4 regions of the Citrobacter freundii complex sp. 2025EL-00176 genome follow, and region 4 is predicted to be linked to each of the others. Evidence: predicted binding sites of a transcription regulator. Region 4 holds the regulator's gene; each other region holds the start of a gene.
What was found. The regulator CRP, encoded in region 4, controls carbon source genes, mostly activating them, when cyclic AMP is high. The targets are predictions, from matches to a motif close to ATGTGANNNNNNTCACAT.
Positions count from the first base shown of each region.

Region 1: aaeR (HTH-type transcriptional activator AaeR) is a predicted target of CRP. The motif match lies at 2,081-2,098, and genes of this name have one in related genera.
Region 2: bhsA (multiple stress resistance protein BhsA) is a predicted target of CRP. The motif match lies at 1,727-1,744, and genes of this name have one in related genera.
Region 3: cdd (cytidine deaminase) is a predicted target of CRP. The motif match lies at 5,881-5,898, and genes of this name have one in related genera.

Region 1 covers NZ_JBRYHT010000003.1:31,485-38,803, reverse strand. Annotated here, with positions in the region: gene aaeB (p-hydroxybenzoic acid efflux pump subunit AaeB) at 1-782, opposite strand, end outside; gene aaeA (p-hydroxybenzoic acid efflux pump subunit AaeA) at 788-1,720, opposite strand; gene aaeX (p-hydroxybenzoic acid efflux pump operon protein AaeX) at 1,728-1,931, opposite strand; gene aaeR (HTH-type transcriptional activator AaeR) at 2,116-3,045, shown strand; gene tldD (metalloprotease TldD) at 3,132-4,577, opposite strand; gene yhdP (AsmA2 domain-containing protein YhdP) at 4,725-7,319, opposite strand, start outside.
Region 2 covers NZ_JBRYHT010000001.1:511,701-519,019, reverse strand. Annotated here, with positions in the region: gene mfd (transcription-repair coupling factor) at 1-202, shown strand, start outside; gene ldtC (L,D-transpeptidase LdtC) at 349-1,314, shown strand; gene bhsA (multiple stress resistance protein BhsA) at 1,401-1,658, opposite strand; gene comR (TetR family copper-responsive transcriptional repressor ComR) at 1,902-2,537, shown strand; gene ACVXHP_RS02540 (TonB-dependent siderophore receptor) at 2,786-4,966, shown strand; gene ACVXHP_RS02535 (glycine zipper 2TM domain-containing protein) at 5,024-5,563, opposite strand; gene ndh (NADH-quinone dehydrogenase) at 5,732-7,036, opposite strand; gene ycfP (alpha/beta hydrolase YcfP) at 7,273-7,319, opposite strand, start outside.
Region 3 covers NZ_JBRYHT010000002.1:275,983-283,301, reverse strand. Annotated here, with positions in the region: gene mglA (galactose/methyl galactoside ABC transporter ATP-binding protein MglA) at 1-30, shown strand, start outside; gene mglC (galactose/methyl galactoside ABC transporter permease MglC) at 46-1,056, shown strand; gene preA (NAD-dependent dihydropyrimidine dehydrogenase subunit PreA) at 1,115-2,350, opposite strand; gene ACVXHP_RS08445 (NAD(P)-dependent oxidoreductase) at 2,344-3,585, opposite strand; gene ACVXHP_RS08440 (DUF2542 family protein) at 3,819-4,058, opposite strand; gene sanA (outer membrane permeability protein SanA) at 4,061-4,780, opposite strand; gene cdd (cytidine deaminase) at 4,938-5,822, opposite strand; gene ACVXHP_RS08425 (CidB/LrgB family autolysis modulator) at 5,971-6,666, opposite strand; gene ACVXHP_RS08420 (CidA/LrgA family protein) at 6,663-7,061, opposite strand; gene ACVXHP_RS08415 (LysR substrate-binding domain-containing protein) at 7,183-7,319, opposite strand, start outside.
Region 4 covers NZ_JBRYHT010000008.1:64,137-71,455, forward strand. Annotated here, with positions in the region: gene ACVXHP_RS16075 (YheU family protein) at 1-152, shown strand, start outside; gene ACVXHP_RS16080 (phosphoribulokinase) at 206-1,075, shown strand; gene ACVXHP_RS16085 (OsmC family protein) at 1,174-1,578, opposite strand; gene crp (cAMP-activated global transcriptional regulator CRP) at 1,887-2,519, shown strand; gene ACVXHP_RS16095 (YccS/YhfK family putative transporter) at 2,571-4,658, shown strand; gene argD (bifunctional acetylornithine/succinyldiaminopimelate transaminase) at 4,737-5,954, opposite strand; gene pabA (aminodeoxychorismate synthase component 2) at 6,040-6,603, opposite strand; gene ACVXHP_RS16110 (putative adenosine monophosphate-protein transferase Fic) at 6,635-7,237, opposite strand; gene ACVXHP_RS16115 (YhfG family protein) at 7,227-7,319, opposite strand, start outside.

The DNA of each region.
Region 1 (7,319 bases), on a different contig from region 4:
GTATTTTGAATAAGGTAGGTTTCACAGGATTGAGTAATAAGCGTGAGCGACAGCGTGTTCAATGCTTTGAGCCTGCGATTAGCACGCACCCAACGTGAAGACTCCATATTAAGGTTGCTGCGCATCCCCTCCAGCGCCGCCGTGCGACGGACTAAATCGCCCCAGGCTTTGTCCACTTCTTCACTGTCGCCATGCTTTATACACAACTGCATTAGCTGATACTGCGCCACCAGCAGGCTGTCCAGTTCGACATCAATTTCCTGTTTCACCGAGCGGGGCGAAAAGAGCAGATCGGCAACAATGGCGCAGACAATCCCCATCACAATCTCGCTGCAACGTTCGAGCGCAAATTGCGGCGTCAACAGCGGTTCTGCCTGGATAGTAATGACGATGATCAGCGCCGTATAGCCCGAAAGCCCCCAGGCATAGGAATTCTCGATCTTCACTAGCGACGAGATCCAGGTACAAAAACCGGCCCAGATACAGCACACCAGAATCATCAATAACGGGGCGCGGATCATGCTGATAATAATGATCAGTGCGGCAATACAGCCAATAAATGTCCCGACGATACGCAGCATCCCGCGATAGCGGATGGCGCCTGAATAGGGTTCCCCACCGGCGGCAAAAGCCGGGCCAGCTGCCACAATTGCCGCGGTCAACACCGCCCAGCGCGGGGTCTCAAGCTGAAAGTGAAAACCAACGAACAGCGCCAGGACAATCGCGCACGCCAGTTTTACCGCGAAGCGGATGTGCTGGTTGGCAATGGAAAAAATACCCATCGCAATTAACCAAACTCGCGCAGGCGGTGCGCCATTTTACGGAAGAAGGATTCCTGACTGGCATCGCGATCCTGTTTACCGGTGATAACAACAGTAGCCGTCGTCCCGGCTGGCCACAGGGTTCCTTGCTGTTCATCAAGACGAATGCGCACCGGCACACGCTGTGCCAGACGGACCCATTCAAGATTGGAATCAATGGTCGCCATACCTTTTGCGTCCCGCGTGCTGCTGGCATTCGTTACGCCAGCCGCCACGCTATCAACGGTACCCTTCAACACATTATTGCTTCCAAGCGGGGTAATTTCAGCGCGATATCCAGGGCGTACGCCTTCCAGCTTGGTTTCTTCCATATATGCCAGGACATAGAACGAGTGCTGCTTTACCAGCGCTACCGCCGTGGAGCCGCGGGTAATAAATTCGCCGCTGTAGACATTCAGGTTAGTCACCCAGCCATCCGCAGGCGCACGAATAACGGTACGTTCAAGATCCAATTTTGCCAGATCGCGGGTCGCTTGCGCCTTCGCCAACTGGTGTAATACGGTTTGCAGTACGTTGTTAGACTGATCAATCTCTTCACGAGACATGGCCTGCACGCCCAGACGGTTACGACGACCGGCTTCCTGACGTTTTTCCTGCGCCAGAACCTGGTAATACGAGACGTCGGCTTCGGCCTGTTCGAGGGCTTTTTTATAGCGCGGCTGGTCGATGGTAAACAGGACCTGATCCTTTTTCACCAGTTGGTTATCATGGACGTTAACGTTGGAAATAAGACCCGCAACGTCCGGCGCAATGGCGACGACATCTGCGCTGAAACGCGCATCACGCGTCCACGGCGACTCGGTGTAGAACACCCATGCGCGAAAAATAGCGATGAATGCAAGAACGACCAGGATGACGGTAATGGCCGTGCGGGAGATTTTTCTTGTTAGTGTTTTCACTTCAACCTCAAACGAACAGGCGCGTTATTAAATAGAACAGGCAGCAATACAGCGCGGTGTTAAACAGAGCCGGATGCCAGACAAAATCATAGATGCCAGTGGGAACCAGCACCCGGCGCACCAGCCAGAAAATCGCCAGTGACAAAAGCAATTCGAAAAAAATCGGTGGGAAGGACAGACCAAACACCACGATAACGGGAAACAGACTCATGTTGACCTTGGTAACTTAAGAGAGTGCAGGTGATAGATTTTCTAGCGTATGTCACCGCAGAGAAGGGCAAGGATGAGCCAGGCGAGAGCGACATAGCCGTTATTTGAATAATAATATATTAACGTAACTGTTATGCTGTTATCTATATTATGTGATCTAAATCACTTTTAAGCCAGAGTGAATAATGGAACGATTAAAACGTATGTCGGTGTTCGCCAAAGTTGTCGAACTGGGCTCCTTCACCGCCGCCGCAAGACAGCTACAAATGAGCGTTTCATCGATAAGCCAGACGGTCTCTAAACTGGAAGATGAACTACAGGTAAAGCTGCTAAACCGCAGTACGCGCAGCATTGGGCTAACCGAAGCCGGTAAAATTTATTATCAGGGCTGCCGTCGCATGCTGCACGAAGCGCAGGATGTTCATGAGCAGCTGTATGCCTTTAATAACACCCCCATCGGCACGTTGCGTATTGGCTGTTCTTCAACCATGGCACAAAATGTCCTCGCCGGGCTGACGGCGAAAATGCTGAAAGAGTACCCCGGTCTGACGGTAAATCTGGTCACCGGCATCCCGGCACCGGATTTAATTGCCGATGGCCTGGATGTGGTTATCCGCGTCGGCGCGTTACAAGACTCTAGCCTGTTTTCACGTCGTCTGGGGGCCATGCCGATGGTGGTCTGCGCCGCTAAAAGCTATCTCGCCCAGTTTGGCGCTCCGGAAAAACCAGCCGATCTTAGCAACCACTCATGGCTGGAATACAGCGTTCGCCCGGATAATGAATTCGAGCTTATCGCCCCGGAGGGGATCTCTACCCGCCTGATTCCAGAGGGACGCTTCGTCACCAACGATCCGATGACGCTGGTGCGTTGGCTGGCCGCAGGTGCCGGCATTGCTTATGTGCCGCTGATGTGGGTGATCAATGAGATCAATCATGGTGATGTGGAGATCCTGCTCCCCCGCTACCAGTCAGATCCGCGTCCGGTCTACGCCCTGTATACCGAGAAAGATAAGTTACCGCTCAAAGTGCAGGTGGTGATTAATTATCTGACCGACTATTTTGTCGATGTGGCGCACCTGTTCCAGGGAATGTATGGCCGGGGAAAAGAAAAATAAAAAGAGTGCAGGCCGGATAAGACGTTGACGCCGCATCCGGCAAGATGCCCGATGGCGTTGACGCTTATCGGGCCTGGATCATGATGTTATGCGGTGCCGCCGACCGTCAAATTATCGACCTTCAGCGTCGGCTGACCCACGCCAACCGGCAGGCTCTGGCCTTCTTTCCCACAAACGCCTACGCCGTTATCCAGTTTCAAGTCGTTACCCACCATCGAAATTTGCTGCATCGCTTCGATACCGGAGCCAATCAGCGTCGCGCCTTTTACCGGTTTGGTCACTTTACCGTTTTCAATCAGATACGCTTCGGACGTTGAGAACACAAATTTCCCGGAGGTGATATCCACCTGGCCGCCGCCAAAGTTAGGCGCATAAATACCGTATTCAACAGATTCGATAATTTCCTGCGGCGTGGACTTCCCTGGCAGCATATAGGTGTTGGTCATACGCGGCATCGGCAGATGAGCGTAAGATTCACGGCGTCCGTTACCCGTGGGTGCCACACCCATCAGGCGCGCATTCAGTTTGTCCTGCATGTAGCCTTTGAGAATACCGTTTTCGATCAGCACGTTATACTGGCCCGGCGTACCTTCATCATCAATAGCCACGGAACCACGACGGTCCGCCATGGTGCCATCATCCACAACGGTACACAGTTCTGACGCGACCAGTTCACCCATATGGCCGCTAAATACCGAGGTGCCACGGCGGTTAAAGTCGCCTTCCAGACCATGACCGACCGCTTCGTGCAGCAGAACGCCAGGCCAGCCAGCGCCGAGTACCACCGGTAACGTACCTGCCGGCGCAGCTACCGCCGAGAGATTGACCAGCGCCATGCGTACGGCCTCTTTCGCCCACGCGTCGGCACGAACGTCACCATCGAGATCGCCAAGGAAATAGTCATAGCCAAAGCGACCACCGCCACCGCTCGCGCCGCGCTCACGTTTACCGTCTTCTTCGACCTGTACGCTGACGGACAAACGCACCAGTGGACGGACATCCGCGGCCAACGTACCGTCGGTCGCCGCCACCAGAATCAGCTCATAAACTCCGGTCAGGCTGGCGGTTACTTCCTGAACGCGCTTGTCGGCAGCCCGTGCAACGCTGTCAACGCGACGCAGAATATCCAGCTTCTCTTCGCGGCTCATGCTCTGTAACGGATCGACCGAAGTGTAAAGCGCCTGATGCTCTACCGCCCCCAGCGTTTTTACTTTGCCATCACCGCTGTCGCGCACAATAGTCCGGGCAGCATGCGCACTTTGCTCCAGCGCCAGCAGGCTAATCTGGTCTGCATAGGCAAACCCCGTTTTTTCGCCGCTGATGGCGCGCACGCCAACACCCTGATCGATATTGTAAGAACCATCTTTAATGATGCGGTCTTCTAAAACCCAGGATTCGTGATAGCTCGACTGAAAATAGAGATCGCCGTAATCGAGACGGCGTTCGGCCAGTTGGCCCAGGATGGCAAACAGATCCTGATGTTTCAGGCCATTCGCCGCTAGCAATTGTTCACTTACCAGGTTCAGACTCATCGTTTTGGTTACTCATTTAATTCTGCCGGATGGCGGCAAAAACGCCTTATCCGGCCTACGTTGTTAGGCTACTGTAGGCCGGATAAGCGCTGCTCCATCCGGCAATACTATGTACTGAGATTGGGGCAATTAGTTGCCCCCGTCAAATCATTGCTGGCTTTCTTTGCGCGGCTGACGCAGAACTTCGTTAATCTGCGGCTTATCAACCGGACCGGTGATACGGTAACGCAGAATCGAAACTTTACTCCACAGCGGTCCCAGAACCTTACTGGCGGCAAACACCGCCGCGCCGACAATCGGGTTAACGGCGAACGCGGCGGCAACCCCAACGGTGGCAGAAATTTCAGGTGCGACAACCGCTTCCATATCCAGTTCACGGCGTACCAGATTCACCGAGCCTTTCATCGCGATGTCAGCTTCCAGGCCGTCCACCAACGTGTCGTCGGTATGCATCACGCCATCTTTAATCCACGCCGTGCTGCGAATGGAGTCGAAATAGAAGCCTTCACTGAAGGTATCGCTAAAATCAAAGCGCAGTTTACGTAGCAACGCGTCAAAGCTTAACAGGCGTAACAGTTGCCCCGCATGGCCGGTACTGAGTTCGGTAAGCTCACCTTTGCCCAATCGGGTACGCAAAATCCCATTCAGCGACGCTTCGTCCGGATCCCACGGTGGATTACGCCAGTGCAGGTCGTACTCCACATTGAACGAAGAGTTACGAATCGGCGTCGATACGCCAAAGAAACTGGCGGCAGAGTCAATTTTGTTGCCGTTCAGTTTTCCCTTCAGTGACGTACGCTCTTTACCCGGCACATTCACCCATTCGCCATCGGCAGTCAGTCTGGCAAAGCCGGTATCCAACAGACCGTTGCTCAACGACAGCGTATCGCCTTTGATCGCCACATCGGCATCAATACGCCCATATTTCTGTCCCCACAGCCAACACTCTGCACAGCGGAGCTGAACATCCGGCCAGCCACGGAAGCTGACGTTATTGATGGTAGAGAAAGGCGACGCTGGCGCTGTGCCGGGAGACGGCTTTGCGGCGCTCGGGTTGTAATAGAGGTATTTAATGTTCGCCAGCCACGGGGCGTTATTGCGCATAGCCAGCGTGGCGTTAATCTCGCGCCCCTGCGCCTGCACGCTGGAACCGTTGCCCGAAGGCTCAGACACGATACTCAAATTATTCCACTGCTGCCCCCCCAGGGATAACGATGGCGTACGCACCGTGATGCGCTGTGGGAAGTTGGCGTTCGAGCCAACGTTATCCGCAGCACCTTTCTGGAACAATGCCAGCCATTGCGCACCGTCCATAGGGGGAAGATTAAGCTCAATGCCTTGCTGATCGGGTAACGCGGGCACAGTGCGGCTTTCAGACGTCCAGATAGCGCGGTCAAGGGTCAGCTTCTGATTCAGCAGCCAGTGGCTGTTGAAGTGATTCATACTCCCTGCATTACCGGTAAGATCAAAGCTGCGCAGATTGCCGTTCGCCTTAATATTTACCGGCAGCGCCTCACCGGCCGCCTTATTCAGTGGAGCGGGTAAGTGACTACTTACATTCTTCAGGTCACTCTTTAACGCAATGTCGTAGGTCGCCCCGGCATGGTACGGAAGATTGATGCCTACCTTGCCATTCCACGCCATACTGCCGCTTAACGCATCGTTCACCTGCTTCGGCAAAATCCCCATACGGTTAGGCTGCCAGTCGCCTTGCAGATTCACCGCCACCTGATAGGCTTTGGCCCCTTCGGTCGTGGAAAAGTCGACGTTCAGCGGCTGATTAAACCAGTTGGCCGTCATCGGCTCGCTCTGCAGATCGCCGTTCACAAAGCTGAATTTACCGGTCAAATTCTTCAACGTACTGTCGAGCGGTTTAATAAACAGACTGTTATTACGCAGGTTGACGTCGCCTTTGGCTGTAACCAGCGAGCCATCCAATGGGATATCGAGATGTAAGCGAGCATTCACATCGCCATCAATCTGCAACTGCTCAAGCGTGGCGCCCAGAGAATCTTTTAGCGGCGTATCATCAAAATAAGGTCCAACCGCCTTACCCGGCCCGTTGATGTCGGCATCAATCAGCAGCTTTTCTTTTGCATAGTCGGGAATATTGGCCGTCAGGTTGCTGGCTTTTACGCCACCTAAATTAACGCCATCCGTTTTCATCCACAGGCCGTCGTTAATGAAGTTCAGTTCAATATTGAGGTCGGTCAACGCAGGCCAGTCGGGCTGGAAGGCGAATTTAGCATTGCGTAGCGGCACCAGGACCTGAAACTGCCCTTCATTGTGCAGATACGGGAACAAATGCGGGTTGCCGCCATATACCAGCGTGGCGTTATCCGCTTCGCCGCCCTGAATCGCGCCGCTGAGGTAGTCAACCAGCTCTTTGCCCATCAGATTTTCCGGGAAGTAGCGCCAGGCCTGAGAACCGTCATCAGTACTGATCCCCGCCAGAATGCCCAACCATGGCTCGTCACCGGTCGGTTGCAGATAGCGAAAACCGCCGCGCGCATGTACCGCTTTCGCTTTAACATCAATGTTGCGCCCATCTAACTGAAAACCTTTATCATTCTTCAGCCAGCTTAGCGTCGCCACGCCGTTTTCTATTTCCAATGGCGCGCGGAATACGGTCTCATACGGCATGTTGGCTTGCTTCATGGAAGCGGTAAGCGCGCCATTTTCCACGCTGCCCGCCAGCGTACCGGAGAAATGCTCAGCCCCCGGTAACAACTTCCACTGTTT
Region 2 (7,319 bases), on a different contig from region 4:
AAAAGGCGGCACGATTGAGTTTGCCGAGAAAAACCACGTCAACCCGGTCTGGCTGATTGGTTTACTGCAAAAACAGCCGCAGCACTTCCGTCTGGACGGTCCAACCCGGCTAAAATTCATGCAGGATCTGGGCGAGCGCAAAACGCGAATCGACTGGGTACGCCAGTTTATGCGCCAGCTTGAAGAAAATGCCGTAGCATAGTGAACAGGCCGGGAGCGCACACAGCTCTCCCGGCCTGAATTTACAAACTCTTTGCACTTCCCTGCACTTCCCGACACAGCAAACGGCCATAATTCCTGTTTACTTTTACATAATAAAAACCACGTAAAAACAATGGATTTATGGTGATGTTAAACAATAAACGACTCTCTCGCTGGTTAGCGTTTTTTACGCTTGCAGCGACCTTTGCGTTAGCACTTCCGGCTCAGGCAAACACCTGGCCGCTGCCGCCGCCGGGAAGCCGCCTGGTGGGACAGAATGCCGTTCACGTTGTCGAAGACAATGGCGGTTCTCTCGAAGCGATTGCGAAAAAATACAACGTCGGCTTTTTAGCGCTGCTACAGGCCAACCCCGGCGTTGATCCTTTCGTACCGCGCCCTGGCAGCGTTTTGACTATCCCATTGCAAACTCTGTTACCGGATGCACCACGCGAAGGCATTGTCATCAATCTCGCCGAGCTGCGTCTTTATTATTACCAGCCCGGGACAAATTCGGTGACCGTATATCCTATTGGCATTGGCCAGTTAGGCGGTGATACGCTGACCCCCACCATGGTAACCACCATTTCCGATAAACGCGCCAACCCCACCTGGACGCCTACGGCAAACATCCGCGCGCGCTATAAGGCAAACGGCATCGATCTTCCTGCCGTTGTCCCTGCCGGGCCAGATAACCCGATGGGCCATCACGCGATTCGCTTAGCCGCATACGGCGGCGTTTATCTGCTGCACGGCACCAATGCTGATTTTGGCATCGGCATGCGCGTCAGTTCTGGCTGTATTCGTCTGCGCGACGGTGATATCGAAACCCTGTTCCGTCAAGTGAAGCCAGGAACCAAAGTCAATATCATTAACACGCCGATCAAAGCCTCTGTCGAACCTAACGGCGTGCGGCTGGTGGAAGTACACCAGCCGCTGTCTGAAAAGATCAATGACGACCCGCAACTGCTGCCGATCGTGTTGAACGCCGCAATGCAGACCTTTAAAAATGCGGCGCAAACGGATCCTGCCGTCATGGAACATGCGATGGAAATTCGCTCAGGCATGCCGGTCGATGTGACCCGTCATCACGACGTGGCTCAGCAACCGATGTAAACGTTACGCATAAAAAAACCCCCGCTGGATTTTATTCCGCGGGGGTTTTTTATTTAACTCGCAGTGGCATTGCGATGGGTTAAATCTTATTTGTAGATAACGGCAGTCCCGTGAAGGGTGTTAGGACCGGTAACGGAAGTAATACGGAACGATTTCGCGCCCATCTCATCCGCTTTCTGCGCCAGTTGATCTTCCAGAGAACCTAAGTTCGTCCCCGCATTTGCAGAGATAGTACCGACTTTCTGTTGACCTGCAGGCGTGGCCTGAACTTCAACAGCGGCAAAGCTTGCAAATGACAGTGAGCTAAGAACAGCAGCAACAAACAGAGTTTTTACGTTTTTCATAATAGTGACCTTTTGCAGATGAATGGGTGTCGTAAGTATTAACTTAACGATCGATAGGTAAATCATAGATGTGATCCAGGTCACACGTCAACATTTTTTTATAATGATCGTTATATAAAACATAAAGACCTTATTTTTCATGCTAATAGCTATAAATTATTTTTATCGCTAATCCGCTGGAGTGTGGGGGGGAATATTTTTATAATGGTTATTCAATAAACCCAACTAAGGTACATCGGCGCCATGACAACTGAAACGACAGGTTGTGCAAAAAAAAGCCGTGGCCGACCAAAAGTGTTCGACAGGGAAGCCGCGCTTGATAAGGCCATGACACTCTTCTGGCAGCACGGATATGAAGCGACATCGCTCGCCGATCTCGTGGAAGCAACCGGTGCCAAAGCGCCCACGCTGTATGCGGAGTTTACCAACAAGGAAGGGTTGTTTCGTGCCGTGCTGGACCGCTATATCACGCGCTTTGCGGCGAAACACGAAGCCCAGCTGTTTTGTGAGGAAAAAAGCCTGGAGTCCGCACTGGAAGACTATTTCACCGCCATAGCGACCTGCTTTACCAGTAAAGATACTCCGGCAGGATGTTTTATGATTAATACGTCCGCTACGCTGGCGGCCTCTTCCCGCGAGATCGCCCACACGGTGAAATCACGCCATGCGATGCAGGAACAGACGCTCACCCAGTTCCTTCGTCAGCGCCAGCAGCGGGACGAAATTCCGGCCCACTGCGACGTGCAAAAGCTGGCCGAATATCTGAACTGCATTTTACAGGGTATGTCGATTAGCGCCCGTGAAGGTGCGTCATTTGAGAAACTGATGCAGATCGCACATACCACCCTGCGGCTGTGGCCCGAACTCATCAAAGCTTAGTCCTTTCCTCTCTCTTCCACGAACAGATGACACTGCCGGGGGCTAAAAGCCCTCGGTTTATTTGTACCAATACCCCTTCATTCCTTATTGTTTTCATCGCATTAGCAGATCTTTTTTAAAAAATGTATTGATAACGACAATTATTATCAGCAATATTCGCATTTGTTTTAACACCTGTTTCCCAATGTAACTATCGGTTTCTCTACCGCAATAACAAAAACAGACCGACTTTTTTAAAAGGAATACAAATGCATAAGCGTCTCTGGGTGCTCAATCCGCTCTTATTATCTTTAACCCTACCGGCCATTGCGGCGGAGGAAGAGAATCTCATCGTCAGCGCTAACCGTAGCCAACGCACCGTGGCAGAAATGGCGCAAACGACCTGGGTTATTGAAGGAAGCGAAATTGAACAGCAAGTTCAGGGTGGCAAAGAGTTCAAGGATGTTCTTGCTCAGTTAATCCCCGGAATTGATGTCAGCAGTCAGGGACGAACCAACTACGGCATGAACATGCGCGGTCGCGCCATAGTCGTATTGATAGACGGCGTCCGTCTGAATTCTTCCCGCACCGACAGCCGGCAACTTGACTCCATTGACCCGTTTAATATTGCGCATATTGAAGTCATCTCAGGCGCCACATCCTTGTATGGCGGAGGGAGTACCGGCGGTTTGATCAACATCGTCACCAAAAAAGGTCAGCCTGAGCGTGAAGTCGAACTCGAACTGGGCAGTAAAAGCGGGTTTAATAACAGTAACGATCATGACGAACGCGTCGCCGCCGCGGTGAGCGGAGGAACCGATCGCGCATCCGGTCGTATGTCCGTCGCGTATCAACGGTTTGGCGGTTGGTATGATGGCAACCACGATGCTCTGCTGCTGGATAACACCCAAACCGGCCTGCAGCATTCCGATCGTCTGGACGTGATGGGCACCGGGACGATTGAGCTGGATGACAACCGTCAATTGCAACTGGTTACCCAGTATTACAAGAGCCAGGGGGATGACGATTACGGGCTGGATCTCGGCGAGAACATGTCCGCCGTGACCGGAAACGGTAAAGCGTATACCAGCAGCGGACTGAACTCCGATCGTATTCCCGGCACCGAGCGCCATCTGATCAGCCTGCAATATTCAGATGCAGATTTCTTTGGTCAGAACCTGGTCAGTCAAATCTATTACCGCGACGAATCCCTTAAGTTCTACCCCTTCCCCACATTGAGCAAAGGCAAGGTCACCAGTTTCTCCGCCTCACAGCAGGATACCGACCAGTTTGGCGCAAAAATCACCCTCAACAGCCAGGTGATGAATGACTGGGAATTGACATGGGGCATCGATGCCGATCATGAAACCTTCGACTCCAATCAGAAATTCTTCGATCTGGCTTACTCTCTGCCCTCCGGCGGCATGGACAACCGTACCGCCTATACTACCGGACGTTATCCTGGTTACAGCATCACCAACTTCGCGCCTTTCCTGCAAAATAGCTATGACATAAACGACATCTTTACCCTCAGCGGCGGCGTGCGCTATCAATGGACCGAAAACAGGGTTGATGATTTCGTTGGCTATGCCCAACAGCAGGGCATCGCGACCGGCGTTGCAAACTCCGCCGATACCATTCCGGGCGGCAAAACCGATTACGATAACTTCCTGTTTAACGCCGGGATCCTCGCCCACCTGACTGAGCGCCAGCAAACCTGGTTTAACTTCTCTCAGGGCGTGGAGCTTCCGGACCCGGGGAAATATTACGGTAACGGCACCTATTCTCTGGTTGGCGATCATTACCAGCTCCAGCGCAGCGTCAACGTGGCGGATTCACGTCTGGAGGGGATTAAAGTTAACTCGTACGAACTGGGATGGCGTTACACGGGCGATAACCTGCGTACGCAACTGGCTGCTTATTACTCCACTTCGGATAAATCGATCGTTATCAACCGCAGTGATATGACCATAAACGTACAACCCGACGATCGCCGGATTTATGGTCTGGAAGGCGCGGTAGATTATTTCATCGCCGATACCGACTGGAGTCTGGGCAGCAACTTCAACGTCATTAAATCCGAAGTGAAACAAAACGGTAAATGGCAGAAATGGGATGTCACTCTGGCTTCGCCATCTAAAGCAACCGCATGGGTCGGCTGGGCGCCTGAACCGTGGTCGTTGCGCGTACAGAGCCAGCAAACATTTGATCTGAGCGACGCCAGTGGCAATAAGCTGGACGGCTATAACACCATGGACTTTATCGGCAGCTACCAGCTCCCGTTAGGTAAACTGACCTTCAGCGTGGAAAACCTGCTGAATGAGGAGTACACCACGCTATGGGGACAACGTGCGCCACTGCTGTACAGCCCAACTTATGGCAGCCCGTCACTGTATGAATACAAGGGCCGGGGACGTACCTTTGGTCTGAACTACGCCTTAACCTTCTGATAAAAAAAGCCCCCCAGCCTGAGCGAATGGGGGGCTAATGTTCAGGATAATGCTATTTTACGCTTTGTTATTCAGTACCAACTGTCCGTTGTTATCCAACGGAATTTGCGCGCCGGGGTCCTTATCCATACGAATTTTCCCCTGCTGATCGCCAATTTTGTACGTCACGTCGTAGCCCAGCATTTTTTCTGATTTGTCATACACCGTTTTACAGCGCTGCTGCGTGGTGGTGTACGTATCGTTTTCCTGCATCGAACCCTGGATCTGGTTACCGGCATAACCGCCGCCTAACGCTCCCGCCACGGTGGCAATATCTTTACCGCGTCCGCCACCAAACTGATGGCCGATAACGCCGCCAGCAACGGCACCCAGTACAGAGCCCGCGATACGGTTTTCATCTTGCACCGGCTTACGGTGCGTGACCGTCACGTTCCGACACTCCTGGCGTGGCGTTTTTACCGACTCTTTAATCGGTGTTGCAGAGACAACTTGTGCATACTGTGGGCCACGCTCGAAAACGTTAAGACTGGCCACCGCTGCAACACCCAGCGCAGCAGCTACGCCAATCCCTATACCCGCCAACATTGATTTATTCACGGGACTTCCTCCTTTTTTGCTATTAGCAACAACTTTGCAACAGAAGGTAAGGAATGCCAATCAGATTACGGATGAAAATAGCGGAAGGCAGGGATAAAGCAGGATGATTCGGAGAACTCTGAAGGAAGGCGTCGGATGCGTGAAATCGTCCGACGCCTCAGGTCAATATTAATGCAGTTTCAGACGCGGGCGAATCACCCGGTTAATACTGCCGACCAGCATCATCAGGCCGGTTTTGAAGTAACCATGCAGCGCAATCTGATGCATACGATACAGTGAGATGTAGACAAAGCGCGCAATACGGCCTTCTACCATCATTGAACCGCGCGTCAGGTTACCCATCAGACTACCGACGGTAGAGAAGTTAGACAGCGAGACCAGAGAACCGTGATCTTTGTACTGATACGCTTTCAACGGTTTGCCGTTCATCTGCGCCAGGATATTGTTCATCGCGCAGGTCGCCATCTGGTGCGCAGCCTGAGCGCGCGGCGGCACAAAACCACCTTCCGGACGCGCGCAGGAAGCGCAATCGCCAATCGCATACACGTCAGGATCGCGTGTGCTTTGCAGCGTCGGCTCAACCACCAGTTGGTTAATGCGGTTCGTTTCCAGACCGCCAATATCCTTCATAAAGTCTGGCGCTTTGATCCCTGCGGCCCACACCATCAGGTCGGCCTCAATGTATTCGCCATCTTTGGTATGCAACCCACCTTCATCAGCGCTGGTAACCATCGTCTGAGTCAGTACGCGTACGCCCAGTTTGGTTAACTCATTGTGCGCGGCACTGGAAATTCGCGGCGGCAATGCAGGCAGGATACGCTCACCGGCTTCAACCAGCGTAACGTTCAGCGCGTCATTGGTCAGCCCTTTATAGCCATAGCTGTGCAGCTGTTTAACCGCATTGTGCAGTTCCGCGGAGAGTTCAACCCCCGTCGCGCCGCCGCCGACAATGGCAATATTCACTTTACCGTTAGCGCCCAGATTCGCGGAATACTTGAGGAACAGATTCAGCATCTCCTGGTGGAAACGACGCGCCTGATGCGGGTTATCCAGGAAAATACAGTTCTCTTTGACGCCCGGCGTGTTGAAATCGTTGGACGTACTGCCCAGCGCCATCACCAGCGTGTCATACGGTACTTTACGCTCAGGAACCAGCAGATCGCCCTTCTCATCGCGCAGCTCAGCGATAGTAATGGTCTTCGCTTCGCGATCGATATCAACCACCGAGCCCAACTGGAACTGGAAGCCATGGTTACGGGCATGCGCCAGATAGCTCAGCGCATCCACACCTTCATCCAGAGAACCGGTCGCCACTTCATGCAGTAACGGTTTCCATAAATGGCTGTGGTTTCTGTCCACCAGCGTAATTTTGGCCTTTTTCTTACGCCCCAGCTTTTTACCCAGCTGCGTCGCCATTTCCAGTCCGCCAGCACCGCCGCCGACAATCACGATCCTTTTCAATGGTGTAGTCAACGTGACCCCCTCAAATTTATTAACCAATTGTTAATTAAAAGTTATTGGCATAGCCTTTAATTAACAACAAGTTACGATAATGAAAATGTCCTTCGAGAGTGAGAATAACACGAACGGTGCATTGGTCATACCAAAATTGATGTGCATCAAGTTTTGATGCTGAAAAGATAGACAACCCGAAGGTTAAGGACAAAAAAAACCAGCCCGAAAGCTGGTTTTTTACACGCTCATCAGGCTTAGCCTAATGTCTTGAACGCCTTAATGCGCTGCAAATGTGGGGAGA
Region 3 (7,319 bases), on a different contig from region 4:
ATCCTCCGTCTTGCGTCTTTGCACCTTTAAGATTAGGGGCTCCTCATGAGTGCGTTAAATAAGAAAAGTTTTCTTACTTATCTGAAAGAAGGCGGAATATACGTTGTTCTTTTGGTTTTGCTGGCAATTATTATTTTCCAGGATCCCACTTTCTTAAGTTTACTCAACCTGAGTAATATTCTGACGCAATCCTCGGTGCGTATTATTATCGCATTGGGTGTTGCCGGACTGATTGTTACGCAAGGGACAGACCTGTCGGCAGGGCGTCAGGTTGGTCTGGCGGCTGTGGTGGCGGCAACCTTACTGCAGTCGATGGAGAACGCCAACAAGGTATTCCCGGAAATGGCGACGATGCCGATCATCGTGGTGGTGCTGATTGTCTGCGTCATCGGCGCGATTATCGGTCTGGTGAACGGTATCATCATCGCTTATCTGAACGTGACGCCGTTTATTACCACGTTGGGTACGATGATTATTGTCTACGGGATCAACTCCCTGTACTACGATTTTGTCGGCGCATCGCCTATTTCTGGCTTTGACAGCGGATTCTCAACCTTTGCGCAGGGCTTTATCGCGCTGGGCAGCTTCCGACTCTCTTACATCACCTTCTATGCGCTGATAGCCGTGGCCTTTGTGTGGGTGCTGTGGAACAAGACCCGCTTTGGTAAAAACATTTTCGCTATCGGCGGTAACCCAGAGGCGGCGAAAGTGTCTGGCGTAAACGTCGCGCTGAACCTGCTGATTATCTATGCGTTGTCTGGTGTGTTCTATGCCTTCGGTGGTTTGCTGGAAGCGGGACGTATCGGCTCGGCGACCAACAACCTCGGTTTTATGTATGAGCTGGATGCGATTGCGGCGTGTGTGGTTGGCGGCGTGTCGTTTAGCGGTGGGGTAGGGACCGTCTTCGGCGTGGTGACCGGTGTGATTATCTTTACCGTCATCAACTACGGTCTGACTTACATCGGCGTTAACCCATACTGGCAGTACATTATTAAGGGCGGCATCATCATCTTCGCGGTAGCGCTGGACTCACTGAAGTACGCGCGTAAGAAGTAACGATAAAAGGCTAAAAGGCCGGTGCAGCGCAATCTGCACCGGCCTTTTTTTGTCAGCGTTACAATGTTAACGCGTGCTCTTTCTCTCCGGGTTTAAATTTTACTTCACCCAGGTCGATACAGGCGACCGGGCAAACGTGGCCGCACAGCAAGCATCCCACACATTTTTCCGTGTCGCAGTGAGGGGTGCGGGTTTGCTCATTCCATTCCATCGCCTGATGCCCGCCGTCATAACAGGAAATGTAGCAGCGGCCACAGCCAACGCATTTATCGAGATGGATGTTTGGGTAGACGATGTAGCTACGGTCAAGGTCTTCAGCGGGGATGATATTGGCATTGGCAAGGCCCACCATCTCCTCCAGTGAGTCAAACCCTTGATCGGCGAGGTAATGCGACAGCCCGCTGGCCATGTCTTCCACAATCCGATAACCATACTGCATGATCCCGGTGGTCACCTGCAGCGTGGCTGCGCCTAACAGTAAAAACTCGGCGGCGTCTTCCCAGGTTTCAATTCCCCCGATGCCGCTAATCGGGAAATCGCGTAGTTCAGGGTGCATGCGCAGTTGCTGAATAAATCGCAGGGCGATAGGTTTAACGGCTTTGCCGGAGTAGCCGGAAATACTGGATTTGCCGTTGACGACCGGCATCCCAATTTTCCGGTTCAAATCGATGTTGGTGATGGATTTAACCGTATTGATGGTTGCGATACCGTCGGCGCCACCGCGTTTTGCCGCCAGCGCGACCTCACACATATCACCGATATTCGGTGTCATTTTAGCCAGCATCGGCAGGGAAGAGCCGCGTTTAACTGCCCGACAATATTTCTCGACCAGCTCAGGGCTTTGCCCAACATCGCTACCCATGGCATGTGAGGTCATTTGCGGGCAAGAGAAGTTGCATTCGATCATGTCTGCACCCGCCTCTTCGACCAGGCGTGCCAGCTCCTGCCACTGCTGTTCATTTTCTCCCATGATCGATGCAATCAGAACGTTGTCCGGGTAGTCCTGTTTCAGCCGGCGAATAGCGGCCAGATTTTCCTCCAGCGGATGCTCGGCAATTTGCTCCATATTTTTGAAGCCAACAAAGCCGGTATCTTCTTTGGTCAGATGGTCAAAGCGTGGGGAGACTTCATTCGCAATAAAGAAACCGATGGTTTTAAAAACAATACCGCCCCAGCCGGTATCATAGGCTTTGGCGCACATGTCATAGCAGTTGCCCACCGGAGAAGAAGAGAGGCAGAACGGGTTGGGGAATTTGACGCCGCAAAAAGTAATAGAAAGATCTTTCGTTAACATGAGCAAGCTCCCTCTAAATAGTGATGAATGGCCTGAGCGGCTTCTTTTCCGGTTTTCACGGCGTAAACCACCGTTTTATCGCCTTTTACAATATCGCCCGCGGCAAACAGAGCGGGATCGGCGGTTTGATAATTATGCGTGTCGATAAGATTGCGCTGTGGTTTTAACGCGGCGAAATGCTCAAGCTGAGCATGTTGGCCGACGGCGAGAATAATATGTTCGGCTTCAAGCGTCAGTTCTCCCGGCAGGCGAACGTGCTTAAACGTAACCCGATTTCCGCTAACCGCCACAGGCGTGAAACCGTCAATAATCGATACCCCTAACGCTTGTGTACTGCTGAACTCTTTATCGCTGGCTGGGAAATCGGCCAGCTCTTCACGGGCGACACAGGTAACTGACGGGCAGCCCAACAGTTTCAACGTACTGGCGACATCCATCGCGACATCGCCGCCGCCGATGATCAATGCGCTTTGCGCGACGGTAATATCGCCTTCTGACTGCCTGGCCCGCTGCAGGAAGTCGACGGCAATTTCAACGTGATTGGCTTTCTCAAACAGCGGTAACGTTGAACCGTAAGACATCCCTACGGTAACCAGTACGGCGCGGTATTCGGCTTTAAGTTGCTCAACGGAAAGGGCATTGCCGACTTCACAATTACATTTGATGGTTACGCCCATTTCAACGATACGAGCAATTTCGTTATCTAAAACAGAATGCGGCAAACGAAACTCTGGAATGCCATAGCGTAACCAGCCGCCAGGTTGGGCCTGCTTTTCATAGATAGTAACGTCATAGCCCAAATTGCTCAGCGTTACGCTGGCTTGTAATCCTGCCGGGCCTGCGCCAATGATGGCGATCTTGCCCCGTGTTTTTGTGGCAGGTTGGTAAATTTTCATTGCGGTCTGCTGCTCAAAGTCGGTAATAAAGCGTTGCAGACGTGCAATATCAATCGGCTTATCAATGCCTGAGCGCGTACACCCGCGTTGGCATAACTTTTCGGTTGGGCAAACCCGGGCGCAGACTGCCCCAAGTGCATTATTTTCTCGAATAGTTTCGGCCGCCCCCTTAAAATTACGAAAATAAATGGAGCGAATAAACTTTCCCGGGTCAGTTTGCGCCGGACAATCTTGGCTACAGGGGGCGTCGTGACATAATAAACAGCGGGAAGCCTCTTTTATGGCTAATAATGGGGTAAAAGCAGGCGTGAGCTCATCCAGGTAATTTTGTTGTGGCATATTTTCTTCCTTAATGCGTGAGTAAATTAAGGCAAACCGTTAATAACAAAATATAAAAAGTGAAAGGTTATTCTTAAGGCTAAGCACTGTAGGAAGAGTATTCTGTGAAAGGATTCACAAATAGAAGAGTGTTGGCGGGAAATGCTGGTGGGCAGCATTAATCCCTTACTTTGAAATGGTAACCGTTATCATAATATTATCTATTCTCAAGCGCTAATATAAAGAGAATATCTTTATCGATAAAAAACCAAGTAAATAACCATACCGAAGGATAAACATCCGCATCCGGCATAAACCAATACATAGGACCAAAATTGCAGGGGTTCTTGATGGCGATAAGCGTATACCGGTTCGCGCGCATTCTTCTTAATTTTATCTACGGCCCCGGTGCGCCAACCTTTCCAGGCCTCACGGAAACAAAACACAGGAATGAGCAGAAAAGCCAACACGACGAAGAGGGTTTGTACATCCATGCTTATTTTCCTTGTTTCTTTTGTAATTCGAGTAATTGTTCAGGCGTAACCGCCGGATACCCCTGCGCATCGTCGGGTACCTGATGCATGGTAGGGATGGGGACCAGGGGGCCTAAAAAACGGGGTTCACGTTTAAAAATGTAGAGATCGGCGAGTGCGCCAAAACGCGCGCCAAATTCGCGTACCCGCACGGTAAGCATATCTTTTGGTGAAGGCACCGCATAGCACTGGGCCTGAATGCCCATATGCAGCGCAATAAACAAGGCGCGTTCACAGTGGAATCGCTGCGTAATAATGATGAAATCGTTGGTATCGAATACCTTGCGGGTACGCACAATAGAATCAAGCGTACGAAAGCCGGCGTAATCAAGCACGATGTCAGCCGGATCGACGCCTGCGGCAATCAGATCCTTACGCATCGTCATGGGTTCGTTATAGCTTTGCTGCGCGTTGTCGCCGCTCAGCAGCAGATAGTTTACCTTGCCGCTGTTATAGGCGTTCAATGCGCCCTGAATACGGTAGCGGTAATACTGGTTGATAACGCCGGTTCGATAGTATTTTGCCGTACCCAGCACCACGCCGACCTGGCGGTAGGGTAAATCCTGTAATTCGTCGTAGATGTAGGGGGCAGTCTTCCAGCTCATCCATCTGTCGAGTCCAAGCACAGTCAACAGCAGCAAGCCTACCAGGACTAACAGGCTGTAAAACACGCGCTTTAACATGCAGAAAACTCGTTATTGGGATGGAATTTCAATCAGGCTACTGTACCCGAAGACGTAGCGCAAGAAACAGCAATCTGATTGAGGGGATTTTCAGCAATATTATTGCGGTTTTGTAGGCCAGATGGCGACGTTGCCCGACCCGGCCTACAAGACCCGTTTACGCTAACAAAACGCGCTCAATATTGTTGCAGCCCAGCGCCTTCAGGGTGGCGGAGGTCGCATCCCACTGGATTAACGGCGCATCGGCTTTTTCAGCCAGCACCGCGCGCTGAATGTCCGGATAGTCATAACCGTTCAGATTCAGCAGGTTTAACGCGCCTTGCAGCGGTGGGAGAGTTGGGTTAAAGGCGGCGTTCTCAGCATAGCTACCGCTAAAAATTTGCCCGTCTTTACACTCGAGCGCCACGCCGCTTGGCGATTTGCTGTACGGCATATGACATCTGTTGGCGGCGGTAATTGCCGCCTGGGTCAGCGCATCGCCCTGTAGCGCGAAGCCGTGATCCTGGTCGTCCATCAGCAGCGTTTTAATCTCCAGATCTTTCGGGCCGAAAGCATCTGGCAGATAATCGCGCAGCACGTGTGGTTCGCGCCCCGGCAGATGAATACGTAAATCCAACCCGCTGTTCAGTTCGTTCATAAACTGGCGGCAGTGGCCGCAAGGGGTGTAGTTAACGGTGATGGCGGCGAGGCCTTTTTCACCGCGCAGCCAGGCGTGGCTGATGGCGCTTTGCTCGGCATGAACGGTTTGCTGCATTGTTGCGCCCAGGAACTCCATGTTCCCACCGAAGTACCAGGTGCCGCTAATGCCGCGAGAGATCGCGCCCACGTTGAAGTTGGAAAGCGGGGTTCGTGCGCAGGCCGCAGCCAGCGGCAGCAGAGCGAATGCCAGCGCGTCTTCGTCCAGTCCCGATTCGCGTTTCAGCAAAGAGACCTGCTCAGCAGTCAGCATGGCGGGGAAATGCGCATCCGCCAGAACAGGAGCCAGGGCTGATTGCAAGTTATCCGCGAGTTGGGCAAAAGCAGTTTGAAAACGTGGATGCATGGCGATGCCTCATAACAATGTAATGGAATCGTAGTTTACGGGCCTGTTACGGCTTTATATGTGATCCAAATCTCATTGTGTGTGCAACTTATGAAACTTAAATGAAAAATGTGCAACGCATCGCAAATAAATAACCAAAAAGTGAAGGTTAGCCGACCACTGCCAGAATAACCGGGAACAGAAACGGGGCGACCAACGAGGTGATAATGCCGCAAATGACCAGCGCCAGAGAGCTAAACGCGCCTTCCTGATAATCCAGTTCTGCGCAACGCGCGGTACCCAGGGCGTGTGAAGCGGTACCCATTGCCAGTCCTCGCGCGGCCTTCGTGCGAATGCGCATGGCATTGAGCAAAGTATGACCAAACACCGCCCCGAGAATGCCGACGAAAATGACGCACACCGCGCTGATGGCCGGAATACCGCCAATACTGCCTCCCACCGCCATAGCGATAGGTGTGGTGACAGATTTCGGCATGATTGACGCAGCAATTTCCGGCGATGCGCCCATCAACAGGGCGATTGTTGTGCCGGTAACCATCGCCACGACGCTCCCGGCAAAGCAGATAGCGATAATCGATTTCCAGCGTGCGCGAATTTGGTGCAGCTGTTCGTATAACGGATAGGCCAGCGCGACCACGGCAGGTTGCAGTAAATCGTTTAGCACCTCACTGCCTTTGAAATAGTGATCGTAGGGAATTCCGGTCAGCATCAGAATGGGAATAATCACCACCATCGCGACCAGCAGTGGATTCAGCAACGGCATTTTAAAGCGTGCTGCCAGCTTACGTGCGCCAAAGAACACCGCGAGAGTAAGGGGTAACGACCACCAGATATACGTCATCATTCTTTAGACCCTTTTTGGCCAACGATTTTGCGTTCACCGTGTACAAGGTGCGAGCTCCAGCTCACCACGAGGAAAACAACCAGCGTACTGATGGTGCATGACACCACCACCGGGCCAAATTGTGCGCGGAGTAAATCAAAGTACTGCATGATTCCCACGCCAATCGGGACAAATAACAGGGCCATGTAGCGAATCAGGACGTAACAGCCAGGATTAACCCATTTTGCCGGTAATACCTGCAATGCCAGTAAGACAAACAGAATCAGCATGCCGATGATGCTGCCCGGAATAGTGATCGGCAGCAGCGAAGCGATAAAAATACCTGCATAGAGGCAGGCATAGATCAGGACGAATGCGCGCAAGTATTGCCAGATAATGTTCAGTGATTTGCTCATAATTGAAACCCTTGACGAGACTGATTCATCATACAATTAAACTTCAAAACGTGCTACCGATCACATCATGAATTCTAAGCATAGAGGAAATAGACATCTGGAACATTGCGCAAATGACCGCCTAAACCTGCGCCAGGTAATACAAAAAACGATTCAGGGCGGTGGTGGGCGTTTCATTGTTGCGCCAGAATACGCCTACGCTGCCTTTTTGTTCAATCTTCGGCAGATTCAGGATAGCCAGTTGTCCCTGGGCGGCAT
Region 4 (7,319 bases):
GCGAAGGCACCGATTATGGTGAACATGAACGCTCGCTCGAACAAAAAGTCGCCGACGTCAAACGCCAACTACAATCAGGTGAAGCCGTGCTGGTGTGGTCCGAACTGCATGAAACGGTCAACATCATGCCGAGGAAGCAGATTCACGAGTAATCCGTAGCCGACGGCCGACTATAATAAAAAATCAACCAATTCATGGAGTTGTTATGTCTGCCAAACATCCGGTGATTGCGGTAACAGGATCCAGCGGCGCGGGGACCACCACCACCAGCCTCGCGTTTCGTAAAATTTTCGCGCAGTTAAATCTGCGCGCCGCCGAGGTGGAAGGTGACAGTTTTCATCGCTATACCCGTCCGGAAATGGACATGGCGATTCGCAAAGCGCGCGATGCCGGGCGGCATATCAGCTATTTCGGTCCTGAAGCCAATGACTTTGGTCTGCTGGAACAAACCTTCATTGAATACGGCCAGACGGGAACAGGTCAGTCGCGCAAATATCTGCATACCTACGATGAAGCCGTACCGTGGAACCAGGTTCCGGGGACGTTTACCCCCTGGCAGCCATTGCCTGAACCGACGGATGTCCTGTTCTATGAAGGGCTACACGGCGGCGTCGTCACTCCACAGCAAAATGTGGCCCGGCATGTCGATCTTCTGGTCGGCGTGGTGCCGATCGTTAACCTGGAATGGATCCAGAAGCTGACCCGCGATACCAGCGAGCGTGGACACTCGCGTGAAGCGGTGATGGACTCGGTTGTGCGCTCAATGGACGATTACATCAATTACATCACGCCGCAGTTTTCCCGTACGCACATTAACTTTCAGCGCGTGCCCACCGTCGATACCTCAAACCCTTTTGCAGCCAAGAGTATTCCGTCGCTGGACGAAAGCTTTGTGGTGATTCATTTTCGCAATCTGGAAGGGATCGACTTTCCGTGGCTTCTGGCCATGCTGCAAGGCTCATTCATTTCCCACATCAATACATTAGTCGTGCCTGGCGGCAAAATGGGTCTGGCGATGGAATTGATTATGCTGCCGCTGGTCCAGCGTCTGATGGAAGGCAAAAAGATAGAGTGATGTATGGGATGTGCCCGATGGCGCTACGCTTATCGGGCCTACAAATCAGTATCGTTCTGTAGGCCGGATAAGGCCACGCCGCCATCCGGCGTCATGTGTTACGCAGCAACCACTTCATAGGAGTGGGTAATATTCACCGCTTTTTCCAGCATCAATGCCACAGAACAATATTTTTCCGCCGAGAGATCGACGGCACGGGAGACCGACGCATCTTTCAGATCGTGGCCGGTGACGATGAAATGCAGATTGATGTGGGTAAACAAACGCGGCGCTTCTTCACGGCGCTCAGAGGTGAGTTTCACTTCGCAGTTGGTCACATCCTGACGTCCCTTTTGCAGGATCGACACCACATCGATCGCGCTACAACCACCCGCGGCCATTAATACCATTTCCATCGGGCTCGGCGCTTTATCACCGGAGTTACCGTCCATCAAAATTTGGTGGCCAGAGGCGGACTCTCCGAGGAAGGTTAACCCCTCAACCCACTTTACACGCGCTTGCATATTTCGTAACTCCAATGTTTCAATTTTCCTGACAGATTACGCGTACATAACAATTCTCGCAACGGAAGGCGACCTGCGTCATGCTGAAGCGAGACACCAGGAGACACACGGCGAAAGCTATGCTAAAACAGTCAGGATGCTACAGTAATACATTGACGTACTGCATGTATGCAGAGGACATCACATTACAGGCTGCAGTCTATTTTTAGTAGCCCCCTTCCCAGGTAGCGGGAAGCACATTTTTGCAAACCCAGAGGCAGCGTCGTTTTCTGGCTCTGGAGACAGCTTATAACAGAGGATAACCGCGCATGGTGCTTGGCAAACCGCAAACAGACCCGACTCTCGAATGGTTCTTGTCTCATTGCCATATTCATAAGTACCCATCGAAGAGCACGCTGATTCACCAGGGTGAAAAAGCGGAAACGTTGTATTACATCGTTAAAGGCTCAGTGGCAGTGCTGATCAAAGATGAAGAAGGGAAAGAAATGATCCTTTCTTATCTGAATCAGGGCGATTTTATTGGTGAATTAGGCCTCTTTGAAGAAGGCCAGGAACGTAGCGCTTGGGTACGGGCCAAAACCGCATGTGAAGTCGCTGAAATTTCCTACAAAAAATTTCGCCAATTAATCCAGGTCAACCCGGATATTCTGATGCGCCTGTCTTCTCAGATGGCTCGTCGCCTGCAGGTCACGTCTGAAAAAGTAGGCAACCTTGCCTTCCTCGACGTCACCGGTCGTATTGCCCAGACTCTGCTGAATCTGGCAAAACAGCCTGACGCGATGACTCACCCGGACGGTATGCAGATTAAAATCACCCGTCAGGAAATCGGCCAGATCGTTGGCTGCTCCCGTGAGACCGTTGGTCGTATTCTGAAGATGCTGGAAGATCAGAACCTGATCTCCGCTCACGGTAAGACCATTGTCGTTTACGGCACGCGTTAATCCCGTCGAAATGGCGCGCTACCCGGTAGCGCGCCATTTTTGTTTGCTCCGATGTGGCGAAGACTGATTTATCACCCCGAGATCAACTACGCACTACGACAGACCCTGGTGCTGTGTTTACCTGTGGCTGTCGGTCTTATCATTGGTCAGCTTCATCTGGGGCTTCTGTTTTCCCTCGTACCTGCTTGTTGCAATATTGCCGGTCTTGATACCCCGCATAAACGTTTTTTCAAACGTTTAGTTATTGGCGCGTCGCTGTTTGCCGGTTGCAGCCTGATCATGCAGTTACTGCTGGCGCAAGCTATACCGCTGCCGCTCATCCTCACCGGCCTGACGCTGATTCTTGGCGTAACCGCCGAGCTAAGCCCGCTGCATGCGCGACTGCTGCCAGCCTCACTCATCGCGGCAATTTTCACGCTAAGCCTTGCCGGGAACATGCCCGTCTGGGAGCCATTGCTGATCTATGCACTGGGTACGTTGTGGTACGGTCTGTTCAACTGGTTCTGGTTCTGGATGTGGCGTGAGCAGCCGCTGCGCGAATCGCTCAGCCTGTTGTACCGCGAATTAGCCGATTACTGTGAGGCCAAGTACAGTCTGCTGACCCAGCATGCCGATCCAGAAAAAGCGCTGCCTCCGTTGCTGGTTCGTCAACAAAAAGCGGTGGATCTGATTACCCAGTGCTACCAGCAAATGCATATGCTGTCGGCGCATCACAATAATGAATACAAACGGCTGTTGCGTGCCTTTCAGGAAGCGCTCGATTTGCAGGAGCATATTTCGGTGAGCCTGCATCAGCCGGAAGAGGTGCAAAAACTGGTTGAGCGAAGCCACGCGGAACAGGTGATTCGCTGGAACGCGCGCACCGTTGCCGCCCGCCTGCGCGTACTGGCCGATGATATCTTGTATCACCGCTTGCCGACCCGTTTCTCCATGGAAAAGCAGATTGGCTCTCTGGAGAAAATCGCCAACCAGCATCCGGACAATCCGGTAGGACAGTTTTGCTACTGGCACTTCAGCCGTATTGCCCGTGTGCTACGGACCCAGCGCCCGCTGTATGCCCGTGATTTAATGGCGGACAAACAGCGGCGGTTGCCGTTGATCCCGGCGCTGAAAAACTATCTGTCGTTGAAATCCCCGGCGCTGCGTAACGCTGGACGCATTAGCGTCATGCTGAGTATCGCCAGCCTGATGGGCAGCGCCTTACATCTGCCTAAACCTTACTGGATTTTGATGACCATCCTGTTCGTCACGCAAAATGGCTATGGGGCGACCCGGGTGCGTATTTTGCATCGCTCGGTGGGTACACTCGTCGGACTGGTGATTGCGGGCGTCACATTGCACTTTCATATTCAGGAAGGTTTCACGCTGGCGGGCATGTTGCTGATAACGTTAGGCAGCTATCTGATCATTCGCAAAAACTACGGCTGGGCCACCGTTGGCTTTACGGTTACGGCGGTATACACCCTGCAGTTGCTGACGCTGAACGGAGAGCAATTTATCGTGCCGCGGTTTGTCGACACGGTGATTGGCTGCTTAATCGCCTTCGGCGGCACGCTCTGGCTGTGGCCGCAGTGGCAGAGCGGCCTGTTGCGTAAGAACGCCCACGATGCGTTAGAAGCCGATCAGGAGGCCATTCGCCTGATCCTCAGCAACGATCCGCAGGCCACGCCGCTGGCGTATCAACGCATGCGGGTCAATCAGGCGCATAACACGCTGTTTAACTCACTGAATCAGGCAATGCAGGAGCCAGGATTCAACTCGCACTATCTGGCGGATATGAAACTGTGGGTCACGCACAGCCAGTTCATCGTTGAACACATCAACGCGATGACCACGCTGGCAAGGGAACATACGATGCTGACGCCGGATTTGGCACAGCGGTATCTGGAATCCTGCGAAATTGCGCTTCAGCGCTGTCAGCAGCGGCTGGAGTATGACGGACCGGGAAGCTCGGGTGATGTGAATATTCTCGAAGCGCCAGAGATGCTGTCCCACGGCCCGTTAAGCACCCTGGAGCAGCATCTGCAAAGGATATTGGGTCATCTGAACACCATGCACACCATTTCGTCGGTCGCATGGCGTCAACGACCACACCACGGCATCTGGCTGAGCCGCCGACTGCGGGATATGAAAGGTTAAGATCGACTGCCGGATGCGCTACGCTTATCCGGCCTACGAATCACACCTTACCCATCCGGCAATCAGGCAATCAGGCAATCAGCCCACCACCTTCGCCACCGCCTGCGCAAAACGCTGCATCCCTTCCTCGATATCTGCCTGTTCTACCACCAGCGACGGCGCGAAGCGCATCACGTCCGGTCCGGCATTCAGCACCATCACCCCTTCGTGCGCGGCAGCGTAGAGGAAATCACGTGCCCGACCCTTAAACTGCGGCTTCAGCTCGGCACCAATCAGCAGCCCCATCCCGCGAATATCACTGAAAATATCGAACTGCTGATTAATCTGCTGCAAATGCTGCACAAACGTCTGACGTTTGCCCTGAATACCTTCCAGAACTTCCGGGGTGTTGATGATATCAAACGCGGCATCTGCAACCGCACAGGCCAGCGGATTACCGCCGTATGTGGAGCCGTGTGAACCTACATGGAACGCGGAGGCAATTTCCTGGGTGGTCAGCATGGCGCTCACCGGGAAGCCGCCGCCGAGCGCCTTGGCACTGGTGAGGATATCCGGCGTCACGCCGTAGTGCATATAGGCAAACAAATCGCCGGTACGCCCCATCCCACACTGCACTTCATCAAATACCAACAGCGCCTGATGCTGGTCGCAAAGTTGACGCAAACCTTGCAGAAATTCCGGGGTTGCCGCAGTAACGCCGCCTTCCCCCTGAATTGGCTCAACCACCACCGCACAGGTGTGATCGTCCATCACCGCTTTTACCGCATGCAGATCGTTAAACGGTACATGGATGATATCCGCCGGTTTTGGTCCAAAGCCGTCGGAATATTTCGGTTGCCCACCAACAGATACGGTAAACAGCGAACGTCCGTGAAACGCATTATGGAAGGCAATGATTTTGGTTTTGAACGGGCTGTGGCGTACACAGGCATAATGACGCGCCAGCTTAAAGGCGGTTTCGTTGGCTTCGGTACCGGAGTTCATGAACAGCACGCGTTCAGCAAAGGTCGCATCAATGATTTTACGGCCTAAGCGCAACGCCGGTTCGTTGGTGAAAACGTTACTGGTGTGCCACAGAGTTTCGCCCTGGGTTTTTAACGCCTCAACCAGCGCCGGATGGCAATGTCCTAACGCGGTAACTGCAATGCCGCCCGCGAAATCAACATACTCTTTACCCTGTTGATCCCAGACTCGACTCCCTTTTCCTTTTACCGGGATAAACTCAGCCGGTGCATAAATCGGCAGAATTACTTCATCGAATGTTGCGCGCGTAATCGCAGTTTGTTCAGTTGCCATGTCATTACCACCCTGTTAAGCAGAAATGCTAGTGAAATTATAATCACAAAATATGAATAAAAAATCACTGAATAGCAACCATAAATCACCGTTGGAGGAAATTATCCAGCAGCTGATGCCCCTGTTCGCTGAGAATACTCTCCGGGTGAAACTGCACGCCTTCCAGATCCCACTCGCGGTGGCGAATACCCATGATCTCTTGTGTTTCACTCCAGGCCGTCACTTCAAAGCAGTCAGGAAGCGTTTCGGGGGCAACCACCAGAGAATGGTAGCGTGTCACGGTTAATGGGTTAGCGAGTCCCTGAAAAACGCCCTGCCCGTTATGCGTAATCGGCGAGGTTTTACCGTGCATCACTTTTGCCGCCCGAACCACGGTTGCGCCAAACGCCTGCGCCATCGCCTGGTGACCGAGACACACGCCCAGCAGCGGGATCTGGCCCGCGAAATGGCGAATGACATCCAGCGAGATACCAGCATCATCCGGCGTGCAGGGGCCCGGGGAAATCACGATTTTTTGCGGATTCAGCGCGTCGATTTGCGACAGCGTCAGCTCGTCGTTACGCCTGACGAGGACATCAGCGCCCAGTTCGCAGAAGTATTGGTACAGGTTCCAGGTAAAAGAATCATAGTTATCGATAAGCAGGATCATGGCGGCTCCGGTACATAAGAACCGCGCTATTCTACTCAGTTTCCGGGGCTTCGCTTACCACTTTACGAAATATCGCCCGCAGAGCGGTCAGGTCGCCCATCGCCCCACTCTGGTTCGCCTGGTTCCACTCCTCAACCTGAATGTCATCCCAGCTCAGCATATACCCGGCATGGATCGCTAGCTGTTCGAAGAAAATACGCTGCGCCAAACCGCTACCAATACGAAACGGATGCAGCACATTGATTTCGCAATAATAGTGCGCGAGGCGGTCGACGAATTTTTCTTCCGGCAATCCCACCAGCCAGGACTCTTCTTCCAGATCCTGCATCAGCGCATTGCCTTCTTTCTCGATATAGGCGAAATGGCAAAAGCGAGTATCGCCCTGGTAGATATCGACTTCGCGCAGTTGTCCCGCCCAGTCGAAAATATCCTGGTATAACTGGCGGTGAATGGCGCACAGATGCGGCAGGCCGCGTTTTAAAGGCCCCAGCTCAACCGTCGCGGCGCGCAGTGCTGTTAATTCGTATGCCGCTTGTGTCAGGCGCTGGGCCTGGTGGATCCCCAAGCGGTTACGCATCACATTCAGACCGGGGTACAGATAAGGGTCACGTCCATCACCGAATTTATCGCTCATAGTGCCTCCTCAACTCTTCCAGACGCGCCAGGGCGTCTTCCGCACTCAGAGTCACCCGTGGAATATCCACGCCTTCCAGTCG